3 regions of the Lysobacter capsici genome follow, and region 2 is predicted to be linked to each of the others. Evidence: riboswitches for the same ligand, from Rfam matches in the RefSeq annotation. Region 2 holds a riboswitch; each other region holds the start of a gene.
What was found. A riboswitch is a leader RNA that binds a small molecule or an ion and turns the genes downstream of it on or off. The one in region 2 is predicted to bind cobalamin.
Positions count from the first base shown of each region.

Region 1 (2,259 bases), 280 kb from region 2:
CAGCCACGCACAAGCTCAACGGCGGCGTGCATGCGGAACGAAGCGACAGGCGAGCATCATCATCGTGGGCGGCGCATGAACGCCAGCCGCAGAAAACCGGCGCTGTCCCGCGCCGCCGCGCAGGGGCCATAAAGCGCAAACCGCGCGGGTGGCGAGGGCGGGTGTCGGCACGGCGGGAGGCATCTTCAGCCCTCGGGTCTTTCGCCCAGTTCGCGGCGATCGGAACGAAAAGCGTCGGGGCTGAAGCTCCCTCCCACGGACGCCTGGCCGCTTCGTCGCTCGGCGTCGCAGCCTCGCCCCGCGCCGATTGACTTCACCGGCGCCGCTGCGTACCTTGGCGCCGTTACGGTGAACATCGCTTCATAAAGATAGAGCGATGGGACACGCCGTCCAAGGCCACCGCCGCGGACGGCCAGAGGGAATCCGGTGCGAATCCGGAGCTGCCCCGCAGCGGTATGGGAAACGAACCGGTCTTGGCACTGGGCGGTACGCCTGGGAAGCGACCCTAGTAGGCAAGGGCGAGGGTAGAGTTCAGAACAGTAAGAAACGAACAACGGCTGCGGCTTCTACTCGTTTCTCGCTGTTCTGCACTCTGCTTCTCGCTCCAAGTCCCGAGCCCGAAGACCTGCCGCGACCGGAAGGCTCGCCTTCCGTCCGACTCCGGTATCCGCCCGCCTCGTGCCTGCACGCGGCGCGACGGGTGCCGGTTCGCCCGCGGGGGCGAAGGTCGAAGCCAAGGTTCGCGGCGAAGCCGGGCGCTGATCGCGCCGGGCCGGCGTGGCCGTGGTTTCCTTCGTTGCCCTGCGTCATGCCCACGCATCGCAGGTACTCATCATGATCAGCGTTACCCACCTCGGCTTCCCGCGCATCGGCGCGCGGCGCGAGCTCAAGCTGGCCCTGGAATCGTTCTGGAAAGGCGACACGCCGGCCCAGTCGCTGCACGACACCGCCGCCTCGCTGCGCGAACGCCATTGGCGCCTCGCCCACGACGCCGGCGCCGACGTCGTGCCGTGCAACGATTTCTCGCTCTACGACCACGTGCTCGACAACGCGGTGTTGTTCGACGCCATCCCGGCCTCGCACCGCGCGGCGTTCGAAGAAGACCCGCTGGGCGGCTATTTCGCCCTCGCCCGCGGCGTGCAGGACGGCCGCCGCGATCTGCGCGCGCTGGAAATGACCAAGTGGTTCGACACCAACTACCACTATCTGGTGCCGCAGTTCGAACCCGGCCAGCGCTTCGCCCTGCGCGGCGACAAGCCGCTGGCCGAACTGGCCCAGGCGCGGGCGCTGGGGCTCGACGCGCGGCCGGTGCTGCTCGGCCCGGTGTCGTTCCTCAAGCTCGGCAAGCGCAACGACGGCGGCGACCCGCGCGAGTTGCTCGACGCCCTGCTGCCGGCCTACGCCGAACTGCTGGCCAAGCTCAAGGCGGCCGGCGCGCAATGGGTGCAGTTGGACGAACCGACCCTGACCCTCGACCTCGACGACATCGACCGCGCCGCGTTCCGTCGCGCCTACGCCGCGCTGGCCGAAGTCGATGCGCCGCAGCGCCTGCTGACCACGTATTTCGGCGCGCTCGGCGACAACGCCGCGCTCGCCGCGCAATTGCCGGTGGAAGGACTGCATGTCGATCTGGTGCGCGCGCCGCAGCAGCTCGAAAGCCTGCTGCCGCTGCTGCCGGAACAGCGCGCGCTGAGCCTGGGCGTGGTCGACGGCCGCAACATCTGGCGCGCCGATCTCGACGCCGCGCTGAGCCTGGCCCGTCGCGCCGGCGACCGGGCGCAATGGCTGGCGCCGTCGTGCTCGCTGCTGCACGTGCCGACCGATATCGAACTGGAACGCAAACTGCCCACGCCGCTGCGTCACTGGATGGCCTACGCCAGGCAGAAGATCGAAGAACTGCATCTGCTCGCCGGCGTGCTGAGCGGCGACGCCGAAGCCGCGCGCGATCTCGCCTCCGCCGCCAGCGCGCGCGCCGCGCGCCTGGCTTCGCCACTGCTGCGCAACGCGCAGGTGCGCAAGCGGCTGGCTGCGATTGAACCGGCGATGGCCCAACGCGTGTCGCCGTATGCAAAACGCGCGCAGCTGCAACAAGAACGTCTGAACCTGCCACTGTTCCCGACCACCACCATCGGCTCGTTCCCGCAGACCGCGCAGGTGCGGCGCGCGCGCGCCGAGCACAAGGCCGGCAAGCTCGACGATGCGGCGTATCAGGCGTTTCTCGAAAACGAAACCGCGCAGTGCCTGCGCGAGCAGGAAACG
Region 1 is NZ_CP076103.1:1,189,637-1,191,895, reverse strand. Features, by position in the region: cobalamin riboswitch at 377-647, shown strand; gene metE (5-methyltetrahydropteroyltriglutamate--homocysteine S-methyltransferase) at 835-2,259, shown strand, end outside.
Region 1: another riboswitch for cobalamin. It lies ahead of metE (5-methyltetrahydropteroyltriglutamate--homocysteine S-methyltransferase); the one in region 2 lies ahead of btuB (TonB-dependent vitamin B12 receptor).

Region 2 (2,259 bases):
ATCCGACGCACGCCAATCGAGCTTGCCGCCGATCACCTGCTGGACGGTTTCGGAATAGTTGCCGAAGTCGCCGTCGTAGTGGTTTTCGCCTTCCACGCGCAGCGCCTGGCCTTCGATGCTCCACTGATCGCTGATTTCGACGCCGCCGCGCAGCGACAGCGAGTGGCTCTCGTAGCCGTCGCGGTCGGGCTCGTCGGTGAAGCAGCCGGCGAACACCGGGAAGCCGGCGCCGCGGCAGGCGTTGATGCCCTGGGTCTTGCGGAAGCTGTAGTCGGCGCCGAACCAGCCGCGGCCGCTGCGGCCGCCGAAACCGGTGCCGAATTCGATGCTGTCGTTGCTGCCGCCGCCGACGTGCATGCGCGGGGCGAAGCCCTGCTGCTCGCGGTTGGTGAACACCTGGATCACGCCGCCGATCGCGTCGGCGCCGTACAGGCTCGAACGCGGGCCGCGCACGATTTCGATCCGGTCGATCAGCTCCAGCGGCAGGTCCTGCAGCGCGGCCAGGCCCGAGGTCGGCGAACCGATGCGGATGCCGTCGACCAGCACCAGCACGTGGTCGGATTCGCTGCCGCGCAGGAACAGCGTGGTCAGCTTGCCGGCGCCGCCCTGGTTGGCGAGGGTGATGCCGGCGCGGCCGCGCAGCAGATCGTTCAGATCGCGTGCCTGGCTGCGCTGGATGTCGGTGCGATCGAGCACCTCGACCGGGGTCAGCAGGTCGTTGACGCTGACCGCGGTGCGGTTGGCGGTGACGACGACTTCGTCCAGGTCGGTGGCCTCGCCGGCGGGCGCCGCGGCCGCGACGGTCGGCAGCGCGAGGGCGCAGGCGATGGCGAAGGAAAGGTTCAGGGCACGCAGACTTGCAACCGGCATGGGGAAGCTCCAGCGCGCGCGCCGTGGCGCACGCGATTACGACAGCGGAATGGGCGGTTGCGGGGGAAGGCGAGCGGGCAGCGGAAGGCGCACGAAGTGCAACAGCCGCCGCGATGCCCTCCGCATCGCAACCTGTAGCACCCCAAGGCCGGTCTCCGGACTCGCCAGCGGGCCGACGCGGGGTCGACTCCGGTCGCGGCGCCTTCCCGTGCCTTGCACAGTGGCGGATGCCGCGATCTGACTGGCTTACCGTTGCGGGGGCAGTGCCGGAATGGCGCCGGCTCGTCCGATCGGAGGAGGGCGTGTCACCGGCTTCCCGTTTCAACCCCGGCGGCGCAAGCCGTGGGGTCACCTTGAAGCGGTGCGCAGTCTACGCGATGCGGGGGGCAAAGTCCGGGCGGCCCTCACCCCAACCCCTCTCCCGCAAGCGGGAGAGGGGCTCGGTAACGCGAGATTGGGTGGAGGCTCTGCCGCTGGAGCATTCGGGCTTGGGGGACCGCCAGGCGCTCAGCAAGCTCACCGAAGCTCCCTTCTCCTGCGCGGGAGAAGGTGCCCGAAGGGCGGATGAGGGCGCTTGCGCTGGCGGGTCAGGCGACGGTCAACGCCGCCATGCCGCATCGGCCGCTGACCGATACCTCGCACCTCAAAGCCGACCCAACCGGCCGATCTCAATCGTGCCGTTCTTCGCCGTCCTGATCGCCGTGCCGCTCATCGCCGCCGACCGCATCGTCGTCGTCATGCGCCGCCGGACCGCCGTCGTACGCGGAGGCGTCCTCGTGCCGTTCCTCGGCATGCATGGTCGTATGCACCGGCGCGGCGGCCGGCTTGTTGCGCGGCGCCGGCAGCAGCGCGGTCGCCGCTTCGGCGGCCAGGATCAGCTCCTGGCGGCGTTCGTCGCTGATCTCCTGCCAATGGCAGTCGAGCAGTGCGCCTTCGATCGCGTAAAGCAGGTTCAAGGTCGGCTTGAAGCCGGCGCGCTTGACCCGCATGAACGCCTCGACCGTGCCGATCGCGGCAATATCTTCGTGCGTGCGCAGACCCACCTGGCGCAGCCAGGCCGCGCTTTTCGGGCCGATATTGCGCATCTTGGGTGCCGCGGTCATGCCACCGACTCCAGGTAAACCTGCGCCAGGGCTTCCAGGCCGGCCTGGTCGTCGGCATCGAACCGGTTCGGCACCGGGCTGTCGAGATCGAACACGCCGATCAGCCGCTCGCCTTTGAACAACGGGACCACCACCTCCGACCGCGAGGCCGCGTCGCAGGCGATGTGGCCGGGGAAGTCGTGGACGTCGGCGACGCGCTGGGTCTGGCGGCTCGAGGCCGCCGCGCCGCACACGCCCTTGTCGAGCGGAATACGCACGCAGGCCGGCAGGCCCTGGAACGGTCCGA
Region 2 is NZ_CP076103.1:912,527-914,785, forward strand. Features, by position in the region: gene btuB (TonB-dependent vitamin B12 receptor) at 1-855, opposite strand, end outside; cobalamin riboswitch at 1,000-1,241, opposite strand; gene KME82_RS03685 (TfoX/Sxy family protein) at 1,539-1,973, opposite strand; gene KME82_RS03690 (GAF domain-containing protein) at 1,970-2,259, opposite strand, start outside.

Region 3 (2,259 bases), 290 kb from region 2:
TCGGCACCCGCATCCAGCCCTGGTCGCTGGCGTACTTGAGCAACGCGGCCACGCCGGCCAGCAACACCAGCATGCCGACCTTGACCGGCACGTTGCCCTCGGTGAACCAGCGCCGCACCCAGCGCACGCCGAGGGTGAACACGTCGGGCTCGACCGGCGCGGCCGGCCGGCGTGGCGGCATCGGGCGCGGCGGCGGCGCGGCGGCCGGAGGTGTGGGCGGCAACGGCGGCGGCGAAGCCGCGGTGGTGGCAGTGGGCGGCGGCACGGGCGACACGTGCGCGGGCGGCGCGGCGGCGGCATCAGGGACGGCCGCCTGCGGTCGCGACGGCGGCGGCGCTTCGCGCGCCATGCGCTCGGCCAGGGTCTCGTCGTCGGCGTTGCGCGCGACCTGTGCAGGACGGGCCGACGGGGCGGGCGCGGCCTGGGTGAGGCGGCGTTCGAGTTCGCTCACCCGCGATTTCAGTCCGGACACCTGGACCAGCGCGACGATGAGCAGAACCGGGACCAGCAGCAAACCCAGTCCCAGCAAGACAATCAGTGCTTCCATCACAGTTCCCCAGTCCTTATGGCGGGCAGGTTACACCGATGTGAGGCGTAGGGAAGCATTGCCTTCACTCCTTATATACACGATTCATTTACCACATATCGCGTTGACGAAATCGCGTAACCACACTATGTTGTGCCCGTCGGTGCCGATCGCGAGGTCGGCTGAAAAGGGAAGCCGGTAGGGATCGCGCTCACGCGCGCTTCGAAGCCGGCGCTGCCCCGCAGCGGTATGGGAAACGAACGGGTCATGGCACTGGGCGGTATGCCTGGGAAGCGATCCTGGTAGGAGGAACGGGACACGGGCAAAGAAAAGTGAGATACGGGTCACCCCTCGTCGCTCACTTCTCTTTGCCCGTTTCTCGCTCCGGGTCCCGAGCCCGAAGACCTGCCGACAGCCGCGCGTCGCACACCGCGCGGTCCCGGCCCTAAGGAGTCTTCGGAGGAAGACGGCCGGTGTCGCGGCACGACGGTCGACCGTCGCGCCCGCCCGTTCCGGCGCGATGCGCGGAGCGGGCCGTCCCGGACCTCGCGTCTCGGGCCGCGCGACACCCAGCCAGCAAGCTCCGAGATTCCCGCCCGCGGGGGCACGGCCGTGCCATCAGTGACGCCGCGCGCGCGGTTCGTCGTCGGTGGCGCGTCGGCGTCTCCGCACCGTGCATCCACGCCCCGGAGTAACGCTCATGACCACGCTCGCAACCGACCCGTCCGCCGCCCCCGTCGCGGACGCCCCCGCCGCCCCCGCCAAACCCGTTGCCCGCGATGCGCACGACGCCGCGCCCGGTTTCGCCCTGACCCCGCCCGCCGCCAACCTGACCATGAGCGTGACCAAGCGCAACGGTCGTCGCGAACCGGTCGACCTCAACAAGATCGTGCGCGCGGTGACCCGCAGCGGCGAGAACCTGTATTCGATCGACCCGATGCGCGTGGCGACCCGCACCATCTCCGGCCTGTACGACGGCGCGACCACCCAGGAACTCGACGAACTGTCGATCCGCACCGCCGCCCTGCTGACCGCGGAAGAACCCGAATACGGCCGCCTCGCCGCGCGCCTGCTCGCCGGCGTGATCGAGAAGGAAGTCGCCGGCATCGAGATCCATGCGTTCTCGCAGTCGATCCAGCGCGGCCATGAGCTGGGCCTGATCAACGAGCGCCTGGTGACCTTCGTCCAGGCCAACGCGCGCAAGCTCAACGACGCGATCGACCGCAGCCTCGACGCCAAGTTCGATTACTTCGGCCTGCGCACGCTGTACGACCGCTACCTGCTGCGCCATCCGACCGCGCGCACCGTCATCGAAACCCCGCAGCAGTTCTTCCTGCGCATCGCCTGCGCGCTGAGCGAAGACGTCAGCGACGCGCTCGCGCTGTACCGCCGCATGGCCCAGCTCGATTACATCCCGTCGTCGCCGACCTTGTTCAACGCCGGCACCACCCACGAGCAGCTGTCGAGCTGCTTTCTGCTCGACTCGCCCGACGATTCGCTGGAAAGCATCTACAAGCGCTACATGGACGTGGCCAAGCTGAGCAAGTTCAGCGGCGGCATCGGCTTGAGCTACACGCGCATCCGTTCGCGCGGCTCGCTGATCCGTTCCACCAACGGCCTGAGCAACGGCATCGTGCCGTGGCTGAAGACGCTCGACGCCTCGGTCGCGGCGGTCAACCAGGGCGGCAAGCGCAAGGGCGCGGCCTGCGTGTACCTGGAGCCGTGGCACGCCG
Region 3 is NZ_CP076103.1:1,199,967-1,202,225, reverse strand. Features, by position in the region: gene KME82_RS04865 (DUF2339 domain-containing protein) at 1-547, opposite strand, end outside; cobalamin riboswitch at 671-953, shown strand; gene KME82_RS04860 (ribonucleoside-diphosphate reductase subunit alpha) at 1,362-2,259, shown strand, end outside.
Region 3: another riboswitch for cobalamin. It lies ahead of KME82_RS04860 (ribonucleoside-diphosphate reductase subunit alpha); the one in region 2 lies ahead of btuB (TonB-dependent vitamin B12 receptor).